DNA from 3 places in the Aeromonas genomosp. paramedia genome. Region 2 is predicted to be linked to each of the others. Evidence: riboswitches for the same ligand, from Rfam matches in the RefSeq annotation. Region 2 holds a riboswitch; each other region holds the start of a gene.
The links. Region 2 has a riboswitch for cyclic di-GMP ahead of HB860_RS15005 (glycosyl hydrolase family 18 protein). Riboswitches for the same ligand answer to the same signal wherever they lie in the genome.
Positions count from the first base shown of each region.

Region 1 (7,686 bases), on a different contig from region 2:
ATGAGGCAGGAGCGCCCCTCCCGTTTCGGGCAGGCGTAGTAGTCGTTGGCCGGATTGCCGAATTCGTCCGGGTCGCTCTTCTCGATGGAGAGCAGCAGATCCGAGCCAATGTTCTCCTTGTCGCGATAGAAGTAGGGGACGAAGCGCCCCTTGTCATCGCTGCCAAGGGCACTCTGGCCTGCGAAGGCGCTGTCCTGGCCGTCGAAGCCGTTCGGCTCGAAGCCCGCGAAGGCGCCGTAGAGCTGAGGTTCCAGGCCGAGCTGCGCCTTGAGCAGATCCGTGGCCTGCTGGCGATCCAGCGGCAGCTTGCCCCCTTGCTGCTGGGCGAAGACGCTGGCCATCTGCTGGGTATAGGAGAGACCCTTTTGCAGCAACTGGGTGATGGTGGCGGCCTCGGCGCGGGCGTTGGCACTCACCTTCTGCCAGGCCTCCTGCTGCAGGGCGGCGCGGCTGGAACTGATGGTCAGCTGCTGGGACTGCTTGCTCGAGTATTGGTTGAGCAGGATCAGGATGACCAGGGCCGTGGTCATGGCGATCCCCGCCAGTACCAGGATGCGATTCTGGATGGAGCGAAACTGCATCTCGTGTTCCTTGTGAGTAGAAAGTTGTATGAATTATCGGCATGGCGGGAGATTCCTCCAGCAATGTTGATCAGCAAAGCTGAAAATGAGGGGTGGTTCTGCGATCCCTCTCAAAGAACGGTACCCCGGCGGAATCAAGACCTGTTTAGGCCCCGGCTATTGCATGGTTTTCCCATCCGTGATTCTGAGTGCTAAAATGCGACGGTTTTTTCTAACGCATTGGCCCAAGGCCCTCTACACAAGGCTTAAAGATGAAAGTCAAAACCCGTTTTGCTCCCAGCCCGACCGGCTTTCTGCATGTCGGCGGTGCCCGTACCGCACTCTATTCCTGGTTGTTCGCAAAGAGCCAGGGCGGCGAGTTCGTGCTGCGTATCGAGGATACCGACCTGGAACGTTCCACTCAGGAGGCGATCGACGCCATCATTGAGGGCATGGAATGGCTGGAGCTGAACTGGGATGAGGGTCCCTACTACCAGACCAAGCGCTTCGATCGCTACAACGGCATCATCGACGAGATGCTGGCCGATGGCCGTGCTTACAAGTGCTTCTGCTCCAAGGAGCGCCTGGAGGCGCTGCGCGAAGGCCAGATGGCGAGCGGCGAGAAGCCCCGCTATGACGGCAAGTGCCGGGATGCCGCCCACGATCACCCGGCCGATGCGCCCCACGTCATTCGCTTCCGCAACCCCACCGAAGGCTCAGTGGTGTTCGATGACCACGTCCGTGGCCGCATCGAGTTCGCCAACACCGAGCTCGACGATCTCATCATCCGCCGCACCGACGGCGCCCCCACCTACAACTTCTGCGTGGTGGTCGATGACTGGGACATGGAGATCACCCACGTGGTGCGTGGCGAAGACCACATCAACAACACCCCGCGCCAGATCAACATCTACAAGGCCCTGAACGCGCCCGTGCCTGAGTTTGCCCACGTCTCCATGATCCTGGGTGACGACGGCGCCAAGCTCTCCAAGCGCCACGGTGCTGTCTCCGTGATGCAGTACCGCGACGACGGCTACCTGCCGGAAGCCCTGCTGAACTATCTGGTGCGTCTGGGCTGGTCCCACGGCGATCAGGAGATCTTCAGCCTGGAGGAGATGATTAAGCTGTTCAGCCTGGATGCCATCTCCAAGTCTGCCTCCGCCTTCAACACCGACAAGCTGCTGTGGCTCAACAACCACTACATGCGCAGCCTGGATCCGGCCTATGTGGCCAAGCACCTGGAATGGCACATGGCCGCCCAGAACATCGACACCAGCAAGGGCCCGGCGTTGCCTGCCGTGGTGACCCTGCTGGCTGAGCGCTGCAACACCCTGGTGGAAGTGGCCGCCCAGAGCCGCTACCTGTTCGAAGAGTACGAGGCCATCGACGAAGCGGCCGCCAAGAAGCACCTGCGCGGCGTCGCGGCCGAGCCGCTGACCCTGGCCAGGGCCAAGCTGGCGGCGCTGGAGACCTGGACCACCGAAGCGCTGCACGAGCTGATTGAAGCGACCGCCGCCGAACTGGGTCAGGGCATGGGCAAGGTCGGCATGCCGCTGCGCGTGGCCGTCACCGGTCTGGGTCAGTCCCCTGCCATCGACGCCGTGATGGCGCTGGTGGGCAAGGAGCGGGTGCTGGCCCGCATCGATCGTGCCCTGGCCTATATCGAAGCGCGGATGGCAGCCGAGTAATTCAGGCTCACCGGTCCAGGCCCGTCCCCCTGCCATCGATGCCGTGATGGCGCTGGTGGGCAAGGAGCGGGTGCTGGCCCGCATCGATCGTGCCCTGGCCTATATCGAAGCGCGGATGGCAGCCGAATAAGCCTCTGCCATTGCTTGAAAAAGGGCTCCCGCAAGGGGGCCCTTCGCTTTTGTGTGGCGCTCAGATTCATGACATAAAACAGCGACATAGCGACGCAATTGGCGGTAAAAACAGCTAACTGCCTGAATTTTGACTAAACGCTCCAACGGGCGTTATTTTTGGGTTGACAGCAAAGCGGGTGATGCCTATCATGCGCCTCCGTTGCCAGAGATAACTTTGGTAGCGCCGAGGTGAGTTGGGGTTATAGCTCAGCTGGGAGAGCGCTTGCATGGCATGCAAGAGGTCCGCGGTTCGATCCCGCGTAGCTCCACCAAATATTTAAGGCCACCGCATCGCGGTGGCCTTTTTGTTTGTTCTGGCATTTATTTTTTTCATGATGGCTGCCTCTTCATTTACAAATCAAATGACCAAAATGAAAAAGCCCGCGGCTGTCGCGGGCTTTTAGCGTTATTCAATGCGGATCATGACGAGTGCCGACGACGCCAGGCCAGCGGCAACAGGGCCAGCAGCAGTGCCCCCATGGCGCCGCCACCCCCCTTGCTCTCTTCCTTGAGCTTGAGGTCGACGATGACGGGATCGTGATCCGAGGCGCTGAAGGGGTTGTCCGACTTGATGAGATCGCCGGTGAAGGCGCCGCCATATTCGAACAGGTTGCTCTCGAAGGAGTTGATGTGCCAGTCGGCCACCGCCACCACCTTGTTCGCCAGCGCCGGGTTGGCGAGGGCGTAGTCCAGGGTGCCGAGTTCGGCCTCGTAGCTGTAGGAGATGGCTTTCGCCTGGTTGAACTTGACGTTCAGATCCACCAGGCCGTAACCCTTGCCCACCGCCTGGCCCATCTGCTCGTAGGGCTGCTCGCCGATAAAGGTGTGGGAGGCGGAGCGGATCTGGCGCTCCCCCGCGACCGGCGCATAGTCGGTTAGCACCCGGATGGGATCCTCCTTGGCGTAGGAGTTGAAGTCCCCCACCAGCAGCACCTGGCCCGGCATCTTGCTCACCGCCTCCCCCAGTACCCTGGCGGCGCTCACCCGAAACTCGGTGCACTTGCCCTGCAGATCCGCAGGCTCCGTCTTGCCATCCCCGTTCTCGTAGCAGCCCGATCCCTTGGATTTCAGGTGGTTGACCACCAGGGTCAGGGGGGCGTCGCTGCCCGCCACGGTGAAGCGCTGCACCAGGGAGTCCCGCTGACCGGCGCTCCTGGCGACGCCGCCCGTGGTGTAGCGCTGCTCAGGCAGTCGGATGACCTCGGCATCCCCGCTCGGGGTGAGCAGGGCGGGGCGATAGAGCATGGCCACCATGATGGCGTCGCCGCCGAAGAAGCGCTCCTCGGTGAGCAGGGCCTTGGGCAGGGTGACGAAGGCGTAGTGCTTGCTCGCCTCTTTCTGGTGGGCGTTGAGGTTTTCCACCAGATCGTGGAGGGCGGCGTGCTCGTCGAAGCCGTTGTTCTCCATCTCCATCAGGCCGAGCAGATCGGCGTCCATCTCGGCGATGGCGTTGACTATCTTGGCGCGCTGCAACTGGAACTCCTCCAGGCTCTTGGCGCCGCGGTTGCAGCCCTTGGCGCTGTCCGCATCCGCCTGATCCGCGCAGAGCACGTTGAGGGCGCCCCCCACGCTGGAGTGGCTGGTGAAGTAGTTGAGCACGTTGAAGCTGCCGATCCGCAGGTCGCTGCCATGAGCGCGGGCCGGGGCGCCCTGGCGGTCGTTCTCGTCGGTGCGCAGCAGATCCCCCGCGGTGATGCGCTGATCCTTGGGCACGATCAGGCGGTACTCGTCATAGCTGTAGCCCACCATGGCCTCCAGGTTGAGCGGGGCATCGCCGATGCGCAGATAGCCCTGCTCCGGCTCCCAGGCCGGCAGCCAGGGGAGCTTGCCGTTGGCGGCCTTGAAGTCCGATTCGAGGAAGACGCGGTTGCCGGCGTTGGTCTCGGCCAGCGCCACGGCTTCTGGGCTGCCCGCCACATGGAGCTGGGTCGGCTTCATCAGCGGGGCGCCGTGGGCGAGCACCAGGTTGTTGCGCTTGGCGGCGTAGTCGTAGCTGAAGTTGCGGCTTATCTTGAGCTCGCTACCCTCGTCGAGGCGCACCCGCATCCCCTCGTGACGCTCCAGGGCCCGGGCCAGGGTCTCCCCTTCCAGCACCCGCAGCGCCGTGGCGGCCGGTGCCTCGCCCTGGGCCAGCACCACCAGGCGCGGCGTGTTGCCGTCAACCAGTGGCCTGAGCTGGGTGTGGCCGTAGAACTCCTCGACCCTGGCCTCCAGACAGACCAGGGCCCCCGGCTGGATGCCCGGGTACTTGCTGGCAAAGTTTTTGTCATTGAGGTAGACGAAGATGCCGTCCGACGTTTCGGGGTTGCCGTCCCCCTGCAGATCCTGCAGGTAGAAGCCTCTGTTCAGGCTCTCGCCGAGGGCGGAGACCAGGGCCTTGACCTTGACAGTCCCGAGGCTTTCGAACAGATCGCCCGGGACGAGCGGGCTCTTGTCGCCGCTGCCCTGGATGGCGGGGATGGGGGTGAGGGCGCTGTCGGCCGGGCAGCTGAAGCCGGCGGCATGGAGAGACGGGGACGCGAGGGCGAGCCCCACGGCCAGGGACAGCAGGGTAGGTCTTCCTTTCATGGGTATTCCTTTTTTTATTTTTGCCAGTGTTTCCATAGCCTTGGCGCTTTGGCCAAGGGCGCGCATTGTCACATTTCTGGCAGCTCTGACCAGTGAGGCAACGCACATTATGGGGAGACAAAAGAGGCTGAGTCCGTTTTTTTGACGTGGCTAACAGATTGATATTAATGACTTAATGGTTAGTTGGCCGATTGAGGGGAAGTGTGAGCCGGCCGGCATTCACATATTTTCCTTAGAGAATAAAGATTGAGCGGTTGCCACTTGCTTCCTATACTCGAGCCGTTCCTCACGGAACCCAGGCAAAGGGCAAACCGGCAGTGATGCCGGGACGCAAAGCCTCCGATCTGCCCCAAGCGGGCCAGACAGCGGGGTTACCCAGGGTGACTTGAGGGTTTGTGGCCCGTCCATGGCCTGTTGTCGCTCCCTTGTTCTCTGTTGCGATTGCGCTTTTCCCGGTCTTAAAAGCCAAGACAAAACAAGGATGATAACAATATGCAACAGATCTTGAGGCCCAGCAGGCTCGCCATGCTGGTCGCCCTTGCGGCCGCCCCTGCCTGGGCGCAGGCCGCCTACCCCGCCTATCAGGCCGGCACCGCCTACAAGGCTAGCGACATCGTCAGCAACGCAGGCGCCCTCTATGAATGCAAGGAATTCCCTTACTCCGGCTGGTGTGGCGCGTCGCCCTACCACTACGAACCCGGTGTCGGCGCCGTCTGGGCCGATGCTTGGAAACTCTTTGGCGGCGAGGTGCCGCCGCCGGCCCTGGTGGTCGCCATCGGCTCCCCCGCCGTGGGCAGCAGCGTCAGCGAAGGGGCCAGCCTGGCCCTGGCGGTGACCCTGAGCGGCCCGGTCACGGCGCTCGCCCGGGTGGAATACCTGATCGACGGCACCCTGGTCGCCACGGCCACGGCCTCCCCCTGGAGCGCCAGCTGGTCTGCCGCCGGCGTGGGCAATCACGCCCTCAAGGCACGGGCGCTGGATAAAGACGGCAAGGTGCTGAGCGAGGCGGATTCCAGCTTCCAGGTCGCCGCCGTGGTGGCGCCAGAGGCGCCCAAAGTGAACATCGCCAGCCCCGCCGCCGGGGCCAGGGTGACCCTGGGCCGCGCCCTCACCGTGACCGGCAATGTCACCGACGCCAATGACGACGTCGCCAAGGTCGAGCTCTTCGTGAATGGCCAGAAGGTGGGCGAAGACAGCAGCGCCCCCTGGCAACTGAGCTGGACGCCCCAGAACAAGGGGCTGACCGGTCTCAAGCTGGTGGCGACCGACAAGGCCAATCTCTCTGGCGAGTCGACCCAGGTGGACGTCCAGGTGGAAGAGGCGGCCCTGCCCCCCACCGGCGGCAACCTCTCCTGCGACGTGCGCCAGATCTACCGCGCCGACGGCAGCGAGTGCATGGGGGATGACCATGGCCGCCGCGTCATCGGTTACTTCACCTCCTGGCGCACCGGCAAGAACGGCCTGCCCGCCTACCTGGTGGGCGACATCCCCTGGGACAAGATCACCCACATCAACTACGCCTTCGCGGCGGTGGACGAGCAGAGCCACACCATCAAGGTGGATGACGCCGCCACCAAGCTGACCTGGAACGGGGTGCCGGGCGCCGAGATGGATCCCGAGTTCGCCTATCAGGGCCACTTCAACCTGCTGTCCAAGTACAAGAAGCAGTACCCGGACGTGAAGACCCTCATCTCCGTGGGGGGCTGGGCCGATACTCGCGGCTTCTACGCCGCCACCACCAAGGGCGACTGCTCGGTCAACACCGCCGGCATCAACGCCTTCGCCGACTCGGCGGTGGGCTTCATCCGCCAGTACGGCTTCGATGGGGTGGACATCGACTACGAGTACCCCACCTCCATGAAGGATGCGGGCAACCCCAACGACTTCCCGCTCTCCAACCAGTGTCGCGGCAAGCTGTTTGCGAACTATGAAGTGCTGATGAAGACCCTGCGCAACAAGCTCGACAGCGCCGGGACCGAGGACGGTCGCAAGTACATGCTGACCATCGCCTCGCCGGCCTCGGCCTACCTGCTGCGCGGCATGGAAAACTTCCAGGTCACCCAGTACCTCGACTACGTCAACCTGATGACCTATGACTTCCACGGTGCCTGGAACCACTTCGTCGGCCACAACGCCGCCCTGTTCGACAACAAGGCGGATCCCGAGCTGTCCCAGTGGGGTGTCTACACCCAGGCCCAGTTTGGCGGCATCGGCTATCTCAACTCCGCCTGGGCGGCCCACTACTTCCGCGGCGCCCTGGCGGCGGGCAAGATCAACATAGGGGTGCCTTACTACACCCGTGGCTGGCAGGGGGTCACCGGTGGCACCCACGGCCTGGGGGGCAAGGCGGCGCTGCCGAGCCAGAGCGATTGCCAGCCGGGCACGGGTGGCAGCACCATCCCCTGCGGCAACGGGGCGGTGGGCATCGACAACATCTGGCATGATCTGGACAAGAACGGCAAGGAGATAGGCGGCGGCGCCGTGCCCATGTGGCATGCCAAGAACCTGGAGCACGCGGCCAGCCTCGGCATCACCACATTGCCGAGCTACGGCCAGGCCTGGGGTCTGGATCCCAACAACCCGGCCCACGTGATGCAAGGCCAGTACGTGCGTTACTACGACGACAAGGCCCATGCGCCCTGGCTGTGGAACGAGCAGAAGAAGGTGTTCCTCTCCACCGAAGATGAAGAGTCCATGGG
Region 1 covers NZ_JAAROG010000003.1:3,129-10,814, forward strand. The annotation lists gene HB860_RS02520 (methyl-accepting chemotaxis protein) at 1-581, opposite strand, end outside; gene gltX (glutamate--tRNA ligase) at 833-2,248, shown strand; tRNA gene HB860_RS02530 (tRNA-Ala) at 2,616-2,691, shown strand; gene HB860_RS02535 (ExeM/NucH family extracellular endonuclease) at 2,840-4,987, opposite strand; cyclic di-GMP riboswitch class I at 5,283-5,366, shown strand; gene HB860_RS02540 (glycosyl hydrolase family 18 protein) at 5,480-7,686, shown strand, end outside.
Region 1: another riboswitch for cyclic di-GMP. It lies ahead of HB860_RS02540 (glycosyl hydrolase family 18 protein); the one in region 2 lies ahead of HB860_RS15005 (glycosyl hydrolase family 18 protein).

Region 2 (7,686 bases):
GCCCCAGGCCGAGGTCAGCCCGCAAAGCGCCACAGGAAAAAGGAGTGGGGCCAAGGCCCCACTCCTTATGACCATCAGTTGCAGCTGGCAGCCCCCTGATCCACCCAGACGGCGGCCTTGCCGGGCTCATCGCCCTTGGTCCAGTACTGGGCCTTCCACTTGCGACCGTTGTGGTTGGTGAGATCACCGGCGTTGTAGGCCACTGAGGCATTCCAGCCGAGCTGCACCTGGCTCACCAGCTTCCACTGATCGGCGCTCTGGCTTGGCTCGTTGCCCTGGGTCCAGTACTTGGCCTGCCACACCAGCTGGTTGTGGCTCACCTTGTCATTGGTGTTGTAGACGGTGCTGGCACTCCAGGCTGGCCAGTTGGCCGCATCCGGATCGGTTGCCTCACAGCCGCCACCTGTACTGGCTGGCTTGACGGTCAGGCGGGTGCCGGCACTGGCATCCAGCGCCCCGTCGGTCACCACCAGACTCAGGTCATAGACAGTGTCGCTGGTGACGTTCGGGCCCGTGACCACCAGGGTCGCGCTGTCCTGACCGGTGGCGGTGAGCCCCGCTGGCAGGCTCCACTGGTAGCTCAGGGCATCACCGTTCGGATCGGACGCCGTGGCCTTGATGGTCACCTGCTTGCCGGACTCGACGGTGGCACTGGCCGGTACGCTGACCACGGGGGGCAGGTTCGGCTGCGGCGCCTTGTTGGTCACCACCACCTGATCCTTGGCACTGAGGTTGTGATCGTCGGTCACAGTCAGCTCGAACACCAGATTGATGTCGGTAGTGGCGGCGTCCAGCACCACCCGGGCCTTGGCCTGGGTGGCATCCAGCAGGCTGGCCTGGGGCCCGGAGACCTGCTTCCAGCTGTAGGTCAGCGCGCCGCTTTCCGGATCGTGGGAGGCGCTGCCGTTGAGGGTCACCTCGGCCGGGCCTGTGACGCTCAGATCGCTGCCGGCATTGGCCACCGGCGGCTTGTTGACCGGCGGCAGACTACCCTCGCCGTGGCCCAGTCCCTCGTGCATGGCGTTGAGGATGTCGCCGTTGTCCGCGTCTATCTCCCAGGCGAACAAGCCGCCGAGCTGGTTCGCCAGCACGTACTGCCCCTTGGCCTTGACCGAGCGATCGTTGTCGAAGCTGATGAGATCGCCGCTGCTGGCCTTGAACACATAGGGGGCCTCGGCCGACTCGTCATAGCCCTGCTCCCAGCCTGCGCCCATGCGGTTGTTGACGATGTCGCGATAATCCACCACGCCGTTTTCCCAGGTGCCGCTGACCGGCCCGGTCGCGGTGCCGGTGAAGGGATTGCCGGCCTGGTAGTTCTTCACCCCGGTCCAGCCACGGCCATACATGGCCGCCCCCACCACTATCTTGCCCGGTGTCACCCCCTGACCCAGCAGCGCCTTGACGCCCTTGTCGGTGGTGTACTTGGTGGCCGGATCCCAGCTTGAGGCAAAGAGGTTGGTCTGGTGGGCCAGATTCTGCAGGTCGAAGGCGCCGCTGAAGTCGTAGCTCATCAGGAAGATGTGGTCCATGTACTGCTGGGCAGCCTGATAATCGACCTTGGCAATCTTGTCACCGCCGGCGCTGATGGCCGAGGTGAGCTCATACTGGCGGCCGGTCTCGGCTTCCAGCTCGTCGAGCATGGCGCGCAGCTCCTGCATCAGCACCACATAGGTGGCACCATCGTTCGGACCGCCCAGGCTGGGGTTGGCACCCTGGCCACCCGGGAACTCCCAGTCGATGTCCACCCCGTCGAAGAATTTCCAGGTCTGCAGGAACTCCTTGACCGAGGCGACGAAGGTGTCGCGCTTGCTCTTGTCCCCCAGGAAGTAGAAGGGGTCGGAAAGGGTCCAGCCCCCGACCGACGGCAGTATCTTGAGGTCAGGATGGGCCTGCTTGAGGGCCATCAGGTTGCCGAAGTTGCCCTTGTAGGGTTCATCCCAGGCACTGAGGTTGCCCTGGGACATCTGGATCGCCGCCCAGGGATCGTGGATGGAGACCTTGAAGTCCTCACGACCGGCACAGGAGCGCTGCAGCGCCTCGAAGCTGCCGGAGATCTCTTTGAGGCTGTCGTTGATGCCGTTGCCGCCACAGATGGGGGTGAAGCCGTAGAGAATGTGGGTCAGGTTCTGGGCCGGGATCTTGTCCACGGTGAACTTGCGACCGTAGACACCCCACTCCACGTAATAAGCCCCCACCACCTTGCCGGACTTGTTGGCGTAGGGCTTGTTGTTCTCCTTGAGCGGCGCATTGAGCGGCGCCAGGTGGCTGCCGTCGGTATCGGCGACCATCAGCTCCTTCTTGTCGGAGAGGGTGCAGCCGTCGGCGTTGCACAGGGCCACCTGCATCTGGTAGCGGCCCCCCTTGGTCACCTTGAAGTTGGCGGTACCCGCGGCGGAAGCGGGGCCTGACCACACCTCCTGGCCATCGAGCAGCACCTTGGCGGTCTGACCGACGTCACCGGACCAGAGGTTCCAGGTCACGCTGACCGGGGCGCCATCCTTGTGGACTGTCACCAGCTGGTTGTAGGCCGAGGCGGATTGATTGACTTCGACGATGGCGAACTTGGTGGGGCCCGAGCCTATGGTGGGTTTGCCCGGGGCAGCGGCGAAGGCGGAGGTAGCACAGAATCCCCCGACCAGGAGCGCCAGCAGGGAAAGTTTTGGACTTAACATATTTGAACTTCCTTATTTCGTTATTGGAATTAACAACGAAAAAGGCAACGCAACCTGCCAGGTAACGCAGACATCATCGCCACCATGGCTTGGCCCATGGACGATACAACCTGTGGTGACCCCGCTATCCTAGGTACTTTGACCCTTAGACCGGAGGCTTTGCGTCCCGGACTTTCGTCCGGTTTGCCTTTTTGCACAACTTGATTTGCGACAAAAATAATCGCCGAATGACTATAGGAGGGAGTCGGAGGCGGCGCTACCTAGTAAAAATGACAGCGAATAGGACTCATTTTCCAGATTGTTCGCGAACATGCCGGCAAGCTGGCGCCAACATCGGTGATGCTGGCGCCTGATGACAGCTCCCGAACTTGCCAAACAATGCTTGATTGTGTGAAGGCTGTCACTGTATTGGCAGCAGCAGGCTGTTCATCAGCGCCCGCAGCTTGAGGGGTTTGACCGGCTTGCTGACGTAGCCAAAGCCGTGCTCGCGGATCTGGGTCTGCAGCTCGCTCTTGCGATCCGCGCTGATGATGATGCCGCCTATGTCGTTGCCATGGGCCAGCCGGATCATGTGCAGCGCCTGCAGCCCGGTCTTGCCGTCATCCAGGTGGTAGTCGGAGAGCACCAGCCGGGGCAGGAAACCGGCCCCTATGATCTCCTCTGCCTGCTCCAGGCTCTGGGCGCAGCGCACCTCGCAGCCCCAGCGTCCCAGCAGGGAGGCCATGGCGATGAGGATGTCCTCCTCGTTGTCGATGCAGAGCACCCGGATCCCTTCGAGCTGGCTGTCCCGCACCACGGGGGCCGCCAGCTGGCTCGGCGTCACCGGCCGGGTCGCGAGGTTGAGGGTGATGGAAAACACAGACCCCGCCCCGGGCCAGCTGCGCAGGGAGAGCTGATGTCCCAGCACCTGGGAGATGCCGCGGGCGATGGCGAGCCCGAGGCCAAGTCCCTGCTCCCTGGCGGTGCGGGAGTGATCGAGGCGGGAGAACTCGTCGAAGATCGCCTCCTGCTTGTCCAGCGGAATGCCGGGGCCATTGTCCCACACCTCGACGCGCACCTTGTCCCCCAGGCGGCGGCAGCCGAGCAGCACCCGGCCGCCCGGGTTGTAACGGAACGCATTGGTGAGGAAGTTCTGCAACACCCGGCGCAGCAGGCGCACGTCGCTGTAGACCGCGAGGCGGCTCTCCACCACGGAGAACTGGATCTCTCCCGCCTGGGCCAGCACCCCGAACTCCGCCTTGAGGTTGCCCAGCACGTCGCTCAGGGCGAAATCGAGCTTCTTCGCCTTGAACTTGCCCGCCTCGAGGCGCGAGATGTCCAGCAGATCCGTGATGAGATCCTCGGTCGCCCCTAGGGCATCGTCGATGTGGCGGGCGATGCGGACCTGCTCCGCCGCCTGCTCCCCTCCCTGCGGCAGCATCTCCAGCAGGGAGGAGGTAAACAGCTTGGCCGCGTTCAGCGGCTGGGTCAGATCGTGGCTCACCGCCGCCAGGAAGCGGCTCTTGGAGTGGTTCGCCCGCTCCACCTGCTGGTTCACCAGCAGCAGCTGGCGGTTGAGCTCGGAGAGTTCGTGGGTACGCTCGGCCACCCTCGCCTCCAGGTGCTCGTTCGCTTCCCGCAGCACCCGCTCCGCCGCCCGGAAGGGGGTGATGTCGGTGAAGGTCATCACGAAGCCCCCCGCCGGCATGGGATTGCCCTGCATCTCTATCACCCGGCCGTCCGGTCGCTCCCGCGCCGAGACATGGGGGCTGCCCCGCTTCATGAAGGCGACCCGGCGCGCCACCTGGGCCTCTATGTCCCCTGGGCCGCAGAGCCCCTGCCCGGCGTTGTAGCGGATGATCTCCTCGATGGATCGCCCCACCTGGATGAGCCCGTGCGGATAGTGGAACAGCTCTATGTAGCGCCGGTTCCAGGCCACCAGCTTGAGCTCCCTGTCCACCACAGAGATCCCCTGCCCCATGTGCTCTATGGCACCCTGCAGCAGGCCGCGGTTGAAGCGGAACACGTCCGAGGCCTCGTCCACTATGGTGGCTATCTCCTCGAGCTGCATGTTGCGCCCCTGCAGGGCAGAGGCCAGCACCAGCCGGGCGGACGAGGTGCCAAATACCCCCGCCAGCAACCGCTCGGTGTGGGCAATCAGATCGGCCGACGCCTGCATCTGGGGCGCCAGGGTGCCGCCGCGCTCGCCGGCGAAGCGGCCGAAGGCGCGCTTGACCCGGCTCGAGCCGACGAAGCGGGCCGCCAGCATCTCCAGCTCCTTGACCGAGACCCGCGCCTGGTAGAGCGCCGTGGTATCCCGGCTCGGCTTGCCGACGAAGTTGGCGGCCTGCAGCCGCTCGCTCACCGCCGCCCGCGACAGCAGGGATCCCGCCACGTAGCCGAGCAGGTTGAGCAACAGGCTCAGGAAGATGCACCAGGCCCCCAGGCTCAGCTCGCGAAAGGCGGGCCAGTCGGGGGGGGCCAGCAGCGCCTCCAGCGGCGAGCCCGCCAGCAGGCCGCTCTCGGCCAGCAGGGTCACGAACCAGAGGCTGACCCCGAGGGCGAGCCCGAGATAGACCCCCTTGCGGTTGCCGTGCCGCCAGTAGAGGCCGAGCAGCAGGGCCGGGGCGAACTGGGCCACGGCGCCGAACGACAGGTAGCCGATGCGCGACAGGCTGGTGAGATCCCCGAGCCAGAGATAGAGCACCCAGGCCGCCAGCAGGATCAGCAGTATGGCGCCCCGGCGCACCTGCAGCAGCAGCCGCATCAGCCGCTCATCCCGCCCCTGCTGCCAGAAGCGGCGCAGCAGCACCGGCAGCACCAGATCGTTGCTGACCATGATGGCCAGGGCTATGGTGCAGACGATCACCATGCCGGTGGCCGCCGAGGTGCCGCCAAGAAACGCCAGCATCGCCATGCCGTCGAAGCCCAGCGACATGGGCAGGCTGATGACATAGGTGTCCGAGGCCATGTCGGCCCCCACCCACTGCTTGCCCGCCAGCGCCAGCGGCCAGATGAAGAGCCCCATCAGGAACAGGTAGAGCGGGAACAGCCAGCGCGCCCAGTGCAGATCCTGGCCCTGGTTGTTCTCCACCACAGTCACGTGGAACTGGCGCGGCAGGCAGATGACGGCGCACATGGCCACCAGGGTATAGATGGCGAGCTCCAGCAGGCTGCCCGGCGACACCGCCACCACCGCATCGAGAAAGTCCCCGGCCACCAGGGTGCGGGCCTCGCTCGGCCTAGCGATGATGAGCCAGAGCGCGAAGCCCCCCACCGCCATGAAGGCGAGCAGCTTGACCACGGACTCGAAGGCGATGGCGACCACCATGCCGCGGTGGTGCTCGGTGGCGTCCAGGTTGCGGGTGCCGAACAGTATGCTGAACAGGGCCAGCAACAGGGCGACGCCGAGGGCCAGCTCGGCCGTGTTGCCCGTGGGCCCCGCCGGCACCGAGTTGGCCATCAGCAGATCCAGCCCGGTGACGATGGCCTTGAGCTGCAGCACCAGGTAGGGAAGTATCCCCATGACGGCGATCAGGCTGATCACCATGGCCAGACGCTGGGACTTGCCATAGCGGGCGGCGATGAAGTCGGCGATGGAGGTGATGTGCTCGCGCTTGGCCACCAGGATGAGGCGGGCCAGCAGGCGCCAGCCAAACAGGAACACCAGCATGGGGCCAAGATAGATGGGCACAGGCGACCAGGGGGATTCGCTCGCCTGCCCCACTGTGCCGAAGAAGGTCCAGGAGGTGCAATAGACGGCGAGCGACAGGCTGTAGAGCAGGGGCTGGCCCTTGAGCCGACGGCGCTTGCTCTTGTCCGCCACATAGGCGATGAGGAACAGCAAGCCCAGATAGGCGAGCGACAACCCGATCAGCAGCCATCCTTGGTGCATCTACATTCTTCCCTTGTTCAGATGTGTTGAGCGCCGCGCCGGCTCAGCGTGCCGACGGGCAACCGTCATTGAGTGTGCCCGCTCAGGCGGCGGCGCCCTCATGCTCCCCGCGCAGCCGCAGGACGAAGACCGGCAGCACCACCAGCACCATGATGAAGAAGATGCCCCCACCGAGCGGCTCGAACAGCACACCGCAGATCGCCATCAGGGCCGCCACCGTCATGCCGAGGCCGAGCGCCGCATAGAGCGCCTGGGTGGGGATCTGCTGCTCGGCGGGCAGCTGGCGGGTCATGAAGCGCACGGCGCCGAGGTGGCTGATGCAGAAGGTGACCCCGTGCAGCAGCTGACCCAGCACCAGCACCGCCAGCTCGGTAGAGGCGCCGAGCAACACCCAGCGCACCACGCAGCCGACGGCCCCCACCAGAAACAGGGTCTGGGCCCCGAAGCGGTGAAAGAAGCGCTTGTCCGCGGCAAACATGGCGATCTCCGCCACCACCCCCAGGGCCCACAGGTAGCCGATCAGGGTGCCGCTGTAACCCGCCCCCTTCCAGTACATGGCGCTGAAGCCGTAGTAGGCGGCATGGCTGCCCTGTAGCAGGGCGGTAATGAGCAGGAAGCGGCGCACCGGCGCTGACTTGAGGGTGACGAGCAGGGAAGCCCGGGCCCGCTCCCCCTTGAGCTCCTGGGGCTGCGGCCGCAGCGGCAGCGCGCTCAGCGCCAGCATGGCCAGCAGTCCCGCCACCATGGTGTGCAGCACCCAGTCGCTGCCGAAGTTGCTCACCAGAGCCCCCACCAGGGTGGAGGCGGCGATAAAGGCGAAGGAGCCGCACAGCCTCACCTTGCCATAGTCGAGGTGCGTCTGCACCACCATGCGGGTGGCGAGCGCCTCCCCCATGGGCATCAGGGTCGGGTAGATGAAGTTCGCCACCAGGGTCAGCAGCACCAGCCACCAGAGGCTGTGGCTGAGGTAGAAGCCCAGAAACGCCAGCAGGCTCAGCAGGCAGAGCAGCCGGGTGACGGGCAACAACTGACCGGCCCCCTTGACCCGTCCCATCACCATCAGGTTGCCGGCAAAACGGATGGCCATGCCGACCCCCAGCAGCAAGCCTATCTGCTCGGCGCTCACCCCTATGCCCTCGA
Region 2 covers NZ_JAAROG010000019.1:49,031-56,716, forward strand. The annotation lists gene HB860_RS15005 (glycosyl hydrolase family 18 protein) at 75-2,672, opposite strand; cyclic di-GMP riboswitch class I at 2,784-2,870, opposite strand; gene HB860_RS15010 (hybrid sensor histidine kinase/response regulator) at 3,073-6,546, opposite strand; gene HB860_RS15015 (3-phenylpropionate MFS transporter) at 6,629-7,686, opposite strand, start outside.

Region 3 (7,686 bases), on a different contig from region 2:
CGCAGCTGGCCACCGGGCGCCTCCCTCTACGCGCTGGACCTGAAGGGGGTCATCGGCCTGTTCGGCTGGAGCATAGGGGCGGCCCTGATCCTGACCCTGCCTGCCGTAGTGGCCATGCTGATGGTCAACCTCACCTTCGGGGTGCTCAATCGCACGGCCCCCTCCCTGAACATTTTCTCCCTGGGCTTCCCCATGACGTTGCTGCTGGGGTTGCTCACCATGGCCATCTCCATCAGCGGCGTCCCGGCCCGGTATCTGGATCTGGTCGCCCATGTGCTGGCCCAGCTCAGGGCATTGACGCCGGCATGAGTCAGAGCAGCGCCCAGGACAAAACCGAAGAGGCCTCCACCCAGAAACGGCGCAAGGCGCGGGAAGAGGGGCAGATAGCGCGTTCCAAGGAGCTGAGTTCCGCCGGCCTGCTGCTGATAGGCGGGCTGGCCATGCAGTGGATGGTACCGAGCTTCGGCCTTTTCTTTGCCGAGCTGATGAAGCAACCCCAGCGCTTCAACTGGCAGGGGGCGCGGGATCCGCAGATGATGATCCAGTGGACCGCAGATGCGCTGATCGGCATGTTGTGGGTCCTGCTGCCGCTGTTCGGCCTGCTCGCCCTGTTGCTGGTCCTGCTCAGCATAGTGCCGGGTGGCATGGTGCTGGTCTGGAAGAAGCTGATGCCAAGCGGGGAGAAGCTCAACCCGCTCAAGGGGCTCAAGCGGATGTTCTCGACCCACAGCCTGATGGAGCTGCTGAAATCCCTTCTCAAGGTGGTGCTGATCGGCGGCACCCTGGCCCTGATGCTCCAGCACCAGTGGCCCCTGCTGATGATGATGAACCGCATGCCGCCCCAGGCAGCCATGGAACAGGCGCTGCGCATCCTCTCTCAGGCATTTATCTTGCTAGGCAGCGTGCAGATGCTGATCGCCGTGCTGGATGTCCCCTATCAGCGCTGGTCTTTGAACAAGCAGTTGAAGATGACCAAGCAGGAGGTCAAGGACGAGCACAAGAACAGCGAGGGGCGCCCCGAGATCAAGGCCAGGATCCGCCAGGTGCAGGGCATGCTGGCCAGGGCGCGCATCGAACAGCGGGTGCCCCAGGCAGACGTGATCATAGTGAACCCGACCCATTACGCGGTCGCCATCAAGTATGATCCCGCGCGGGCCAACGCCCCCTATGTGATTGCCAAGGGCATAGACGGCATGGCGGAGCGGATCCGCGATGTCGCCAGGCAGCACGACAAGATGGTGATGAGCCTGCCGGAGCTGACCCGGGCCATCTACTACTCCACCCGGGTGGATCAGGAAGTGCCGGCAGGCCTCTACACAGCGGTCGCCTATGTATTGAACCACGTATTGCAGTTACGGGCCTATGAGGCAGGCAAGGGCAGAAAACCCAATCCCCTTGCCCCTCTGCATGTGCCGCCCGAGTTACGTCAACCTGAGAGGTAAGTTGTGAACTGGCGTGTATTGACCCAATCCTATACAGCTATCCCCATGATGCTGCTGGCCATCCTGGCGATGATGATACTGCCTCTGCCCGGTTGGCTGCTGGATGCCCTGTTCACCTTCAACATAGTGCTGGCGGTGCTGGTGCTGCTGGTCTCTGTCTCGGCCCGCCGCCCCCTCGATTTCTCCGTGTTCCCGACCGTGCTGCTGGTGGCCACCCTGATGCGGTTGTCCCTCAACGTCGCCTCCACCCGGGTGGTGCTGCTCCATGGTCATGAGGGCAACGAGGCCGCCGGCAAGGTCATCCAGGCCTTCGGGGAAGTGGTGATCGGTGGCAACTACGTGGTGGGTCTGGTGGTGTTCGTGATCCTGATGATCATCAACTTCGTGGTGATCACCAAGGGGGGGGAGCGGATCTCCGAAGTCTCCGCCCGCTTCACCCTGGATGCCATGCCGGGCAAGCAGATGGCCATAGATGCCGATCTCAACGCCGGGACCCTGGATCAGCACCAGGCCCGTGCAAGGCGGGAAGAGATCGCCAGGGAAGCGGACTTCTACGGCGCCATGGATGGGGCCTCCAAGTTTGTCCGTGGCGATGCCATCGCCGGCCTGCTGGTGCTGATCATCAACCTGGTGGGTGGTCTCGCCATAGGTATCTTCCAGCACTCGCTGCCGGTTTCCGATGCCTTCCGCATCTATGCCCTGCTTACCATAGGTGATGGTCTGGTCGCCCAGATCCCCTCACTGCTGATGTCCACCGCGGCGGCCATCATAGTCACTCGCGTGAGTGACGAGGGAGAGATGTCGGATCAGGTCGGCCAGCAGATCCTGGCTTCCCCCCGGGTCATCTATACGGCGGCGACCATCATGCTGATCCTGGGCCTGGTGCCCGGCATGCCCATGCTGGCCTTCCTCAGCTTTGCCGCCGTGCTGGCCTGGACCGGCTGGAGCGTCAGCCAGCGCCGGGCAAAGGACCCTGCCCTGGATGCGGCCGAGGAGCTGACGAGGCAGATGGTGCAGCCGGAGCCGCAGGGGCTGGACTGGCAGGATCTGCCGCCGGTGGATGCAGTCGCCATCGAGCTGGGCTATCGGCTGGTGCCGCTGGCCGAGGCAAACAAGGGGGCCGAGCTGCTCGCCCGGGTGCGCGGCATTCGCAAGACCCTGTCCGAGCAGTATGGCTTCCTGCTGCCCGAGATCCGGGTACGGGACAACCTGCAACTGCAACCGGACCAGTATCGCATCAAGCTGTCGGGCATCGCCCTGGCCACGGGGAATGTGGATTGCCAGCGGCTGATGGCCATCAGCAGCGGGGAGACCTATGGGGCCCTGGACGGCGAGCTGACCCAGGATCCGGCCTATGGCATGAACGCGGTCTGGATCTCGCCGGACAACAAGGCCAAGGCGCTCAACCTGGGTTACTCCGTGGTGGACTCCGCCACCGTCATCGCCACCCATGCCAGCAAGCTGCTCAGGGAGCAGCTCGATGGGCTCTTCGGCCATGACGAGGTGGGCAAGCTGGGCCAGTATCTGGCCACCCAGTCGCCCCGCCTGGCGGAAGAGCTCAATCTGGCCCTGACCCAGATGCAGCAACTGCGGGTCTTCCGTCAGTTGCTCAAGGAGCAGATCAGCCTCACCGATATCCGCACCATAGCCACCACCTTGCTGGATGCGAGCGAGCTGACCAAGGACCCTGTGCTGCTGGCCTCGGACGTGCGCTGCGCCCTAAAGCGCCAGATCGTCAGGCAGGCGATCGGATCCCGCGACATACTGGCGGCCTTCACCCTGGATGATCGGCTGGAGCAGACTCTGCTGACGGCAATGAACCAGTCCCAGCAGCAGGGAAAAATCCAGCTGGACAGCTTCCCGGTCGACCCGCAATTGCTGGCGCAGTTGCAGCAGAACATGCCGCTGGTGAAGGAGCAGTTGCAGCAGCAGGGGTATGCGCCCGTGCTGGTGGTCATGCCCCAGCTCAGGCCGTTGATCGCCCGCTATGCCCGATCCTTTTCAAAGGGTCTCAAAGTGCTCTCTTATAACGAGATCCCGGAAGATTTGCGGGTCGAGGTAATTGGCACCCTGGGCTGAAGTGGAATTGCCACGCCCATATGCCGGCAGGAAGAGACTATTCCGCACATCTGCTTGAATTGTCATATAAAGCCGTTATGATGTGACGGCTTTTGACGCGACACAGACTGACAGTGAAAAAATAAAATAGAAACAGTCAGATGTGTCACATGGCTTAAGGACAACCAAGCCATGCCATCCTAATACGGGTCGTCGCATGATAAAGGCAAACTGAACTGAAAAGTCAGGACGCAAAGCCTCCGGTCTAACAGCATTGATGCTAATGATAGCGGGGTTACCAAGGCCATGATTCCAGCCTTGTTTTCATACCGATATAGGGTAAGTGCTCAATAAGAAGTGCTGCCCCGTCCTGGTGCGTTTTTATTTTTTGAGCGTCAGTTCTGTTGATTGATTCATGTGCAATCACAGGTTCGGGTTAATATGTTTTCTGATTTATCTATCAAGGAAAATTCAATACCCGTCGGTATTGAATCTCATGCTCATTTATTATTAGTTTCCTCTTCGTTATCAAATGGAGACGATGTTGAGGGAATATTGTTGAAGGCAGGCTATCGCGTTTCTTGCCTGAATTCTGTCCCGCTGGCCAAACAATTTCTCTCTCACCATTCAGCGGATCTCGTGCTGCTCGACATGGCGGTCATGACCGAGGCCGGACCCTCAATGGTGCAGGAGCTGGCGGGTACCGACTGCGTCATCCTGGTCAATGAGCACCAGGCCTATCTGGCGGCGGAGGCCATGCGGGCCGGCGCCATCGACTACATCATCAAGCCTTTCAGCCAGCGCCAGATCCTCGATGTGGTGAGGGGAGCCCTGCGCCTGCGTCAGGCCATTCCCAACCTGATCGCCACCTCGCCCCTGAGCCTGCAGGTCTTGCAGCTCGCCAGGCGGGCTGCCAAGACCTCGGCCACCATCCTCATCGGCGGCGAGTCGGGGACGGGCAAGGAGCGGCTGGCCCGCTACATCCACGAGATGTCCAGCCGGGCGGGCAAGCCCTTCGTGGCCATCAACTGTGCTGCCATCCCCGAAGCCATGCTCGAATCCATCCTGTTCGGACACAGCAAGGGGGCCTTTACCGGCGCGACCGCCAGCCAGCAGGGCAAGTTCGAGCTGGCCCAGGGGGGCACCCTGTTGCTCGACGAGATCTCCGAACTGCCGCTGGCATTGCAGGCCAAGCTGCTGCGGGTGCTGCAGGAGAAAGAGGTCGAGCGGCTGGGCAGCCATCAGGTGATTGCGCTGGATGTGCGGATCATCGCCGCCAGCAACAGAGACCTCAGGGAGTTGGTGTTGCAGGGGGAGTTTCGCGAGGACCTCTTCTACCGGCTCGATGTGCTGCCCATGAGCTGGCCCGCCCTGCGGGAGCGGCCGGACGACATACTGCCGCTGGCGGAGTACTTCATCGAGCGCTACGCCGCCCAGCAGGGGTATCGCCTCAGCGAGAGCGCCTGCAAGCAGCTGCTCTCCTATGACTGGCCGGGCAATGTGCGCGAACTGGACAACGTGATCCAGCGGGCACTAATTATGGCTCGCGGATTGCATATTCAGGCGGTCGATTTGATGCTGCCCCATTATGCCGTCGAAGCCGACAACCTGTTACCGCAGACGCTTGCGGCCCCGGAGGGGCTCAGCGAGACCAAACGGCATGCCGAATTTCAATTCGTCCTGGAGACGTTGCGCCGTTTTCGTGGTCACCGGACTCGTACGGCCGAAGCCCTTGGGATGACGACCCGGGCACTTAGATACAAGCTGGCTGCCATGCGCGAGCAGGGCATCGATGTCGAGCAGCAGATTCAAAACTAAGGGATAACCGAGTGAAGATTGAGATCATGTCATCACAGGTGACGCTCCTGCAGCAGATGCAGGAAATGCAGCGCGTCGCCAGTCACACCCCTTCCATCGAGCCTAACGACGCCTCGGCTGTCTCGTTCAGCGACGCCATGCGTGACGTCGTCGGCCGGGTCAACGAACAGCAGAATGTCGCGTCCAGACTGATGACCGCCGTCGACGCGGGTCAGAGCGACGATCTGGTGGGGGCCATGGTGGCCAGCCAGAAGGCAGGTCTCAGTTTTTCCGCCCTGATGCAGGTGCGCAACAAACTGATGACAGGCTTCGATGACATCATGCGCATGCCGCTCTGAGGGTAGGTCATGACTGAATTGGTATCATCCTCGCCGGGGGCGTCGGGCTCCCTGATCGCCCGGGTACAGGAAGGGATGCGCAACTGGCGCACCCTGTCCCGGGACAACAAATCCATCCTGACCATAGCGCTGCTTGCCGCCATAGTGGCGGGCACCATAGTGGTGATCCTCTGGACCTCCAGCAAGAACTATGTGCCCCTCTACGGCAAGCAGGAGCTCTACGACACCGCCAACATCATGGAGATGCTGGAGAAGGAGCAGGTGCCTTTCCGGCTGGAAAAAAGCTCGGGCCAGATCCTGGTGCCGGAGAGCCAGCTCGCCCACGTGCGCATGGCGCTGGCGGCGCGCGGGGTCAGGGCGGCCATGCCGGCCGGCCTCGAGGGGCTGGACACAGTCACCGGTCTTGGCACCAGCGAGTTCATGGAAGGGGCGCGCTACCGCCATGCCCTGGAAGGGGAGCTGGCCAGAACCATCATCTCGCTGGATGCGGTGCGCAGTGCCCGGGTGCATCTGGCCATCCCCAAGCGGACCCTGTTTGTCGGCCGTGACGAAGAGAAACCCAGCGCCTCCGTGATGCTGGATCTGCAACCCGGCCAGTCCATGGAGCCGGGTCAGGTCGAGGCCATCGCCAACCTGGTGGCAGGCAGCATCTCGGGCATGAAGCCCGGTGCCGTGACCATAGTGGATCAGGCGGGCCAATTGCTGAGTGCCGAGCTCGGCGACAAGGCGGGATTCGGCAAGCAGAGCGTCCAGCAGATGGAGTACGTGCGCAAGCTTGAGCAGTACATCCGCCAGCGTGCCAGCGACATGCTCCATCCCATGCTGGGCACCGGCAACTTCCGGGTCCAGATCGCCGCTGACGTCAACTTCAACGCGGTGGAAGAGACCCAGCAGCAGCTGGATCCCAATGGTGTGGTGACCAAGGAGTCCAACAAGTCCGACAAGACCATAGATGCCCTGGCGCTCGGCATCCCGGGGGCCCTGTCCAACCGTCCTCCCGAGACTGCGCCCCAGACAGAAGCGGCTGCCGAGGGAAATGCGGCGACGCCGGAGCCAGCCAAGAACGACACTCGTACCGAACGGCAGGAGGTCAGCAAGCAGTACGAGAACAGCCGCACCATAGTGCATACCCGCTATCAGCAGGGACGGCTGGAGCGGATGAACGTATCCATCTTGCTCAATCAGCAGAGCAGCCCCAAGGGGGGCTGGAGCGCCGAGCAGCTGGAGCAGATCCGCCAGATGGTGGAGCGCTCCGTCGGCTTTGACGGCGTGCGCGGCGATCAGATCAGCCTGCAGGTGTTCGACTTCACCGGCGCCGTGCCGGTGACGCCACCTGAGTCGAGCTGGCTGGAGACCCCTTACTGGCAAGACTCCCTGCGCTACCTGGTGGGTGGTCTGCTGGGGCTGACCCTGGTGTTCTTCGGCATTCGCCCCCTGGTGAAGCACCTGGTGCGCACCCAGCAATATCCTGATGCCGAGCCGGAACAGGAGCAGGATGAAGAGCAGGAACCGACCATAGGCCTCTCCATGCGTCGTGACGGGGATGACGAGGCTGATGGCACCGCGGTTGGCAAGAATCTGCAGCAGGCGGAATACAAGCTGGAGCCCCAGTTCTCCTCGCTGGATCTGGAGGCGCTGCCGGAGCCTGGCTCCGAGCTGGAGGTACAGCTCAAGCACCTGCAACTGCTGGTGGATAAAGACACTGCCCGGGTGGCGGAAGTGGTCAGACAATGGGTGAGTGGCAATGAACAACGGTAATCTGAACCAGAGCGCGGTCGACATCGACATCGACAACCTCGAGAAGGCCGCCATCCTGCTGCTGAGCATGGGCACAGAGGCGGCCGCCAAGGTCATGCAGAAGCTGTCGCGGGACGAGGTGCAGCGCCTCATCTCCAAGATGGCGGGCCTCTCCGGCGTGAGCTCGATAGAGGCAAAGTGGACCCTGCAGCAGTTCTTCAACCAGTATCGCGAGCAGAGCGGCATCGGCAGCGCATCTCGTGAGTACCTGGAGCAGACCCTGGATCTGGCGC
Region 3 covers NZ_JAAROG010000001.1:43,043-50,728, forward strand. The annotation lists gene lfiR (flagellar biosynthetic protein FliR) at 1-309, shown strand, start outside; gene flhB (flagellar biosynthesis protein FlhB) at 306-1,442, shown strand; gene lfhA (lateral flagellar biosynthesis protein LfhA) at 1,446-3,521, shown strand; cyclic di-GMP riboswitch class I at 3,716-3,803, shown strand; gene lafK (lateral flagellar response regulator transcription factor LafK) at 4,056-5,318, shown strand; gene lfiE (lateral flagellar hook-basal body complex protein LfiE) at 5,330-5,656, shown strand; gene fliFL (lateral flagellar M-ring protein FliFL) at 5,675-7,414, shown strand; gene fliGL (lateral flagellar motor switch protein FliGL) at 7,401-7,686, shown strand, end outside.
Region 3: another riboswitch for cyclic di-GMP. It lies ahead of lafK (lateral flagellar response regulator transcription factor LafK); the one in region 2 lies ahead of HB860_RS15005 (glycosyl hydrolase family 18 protein).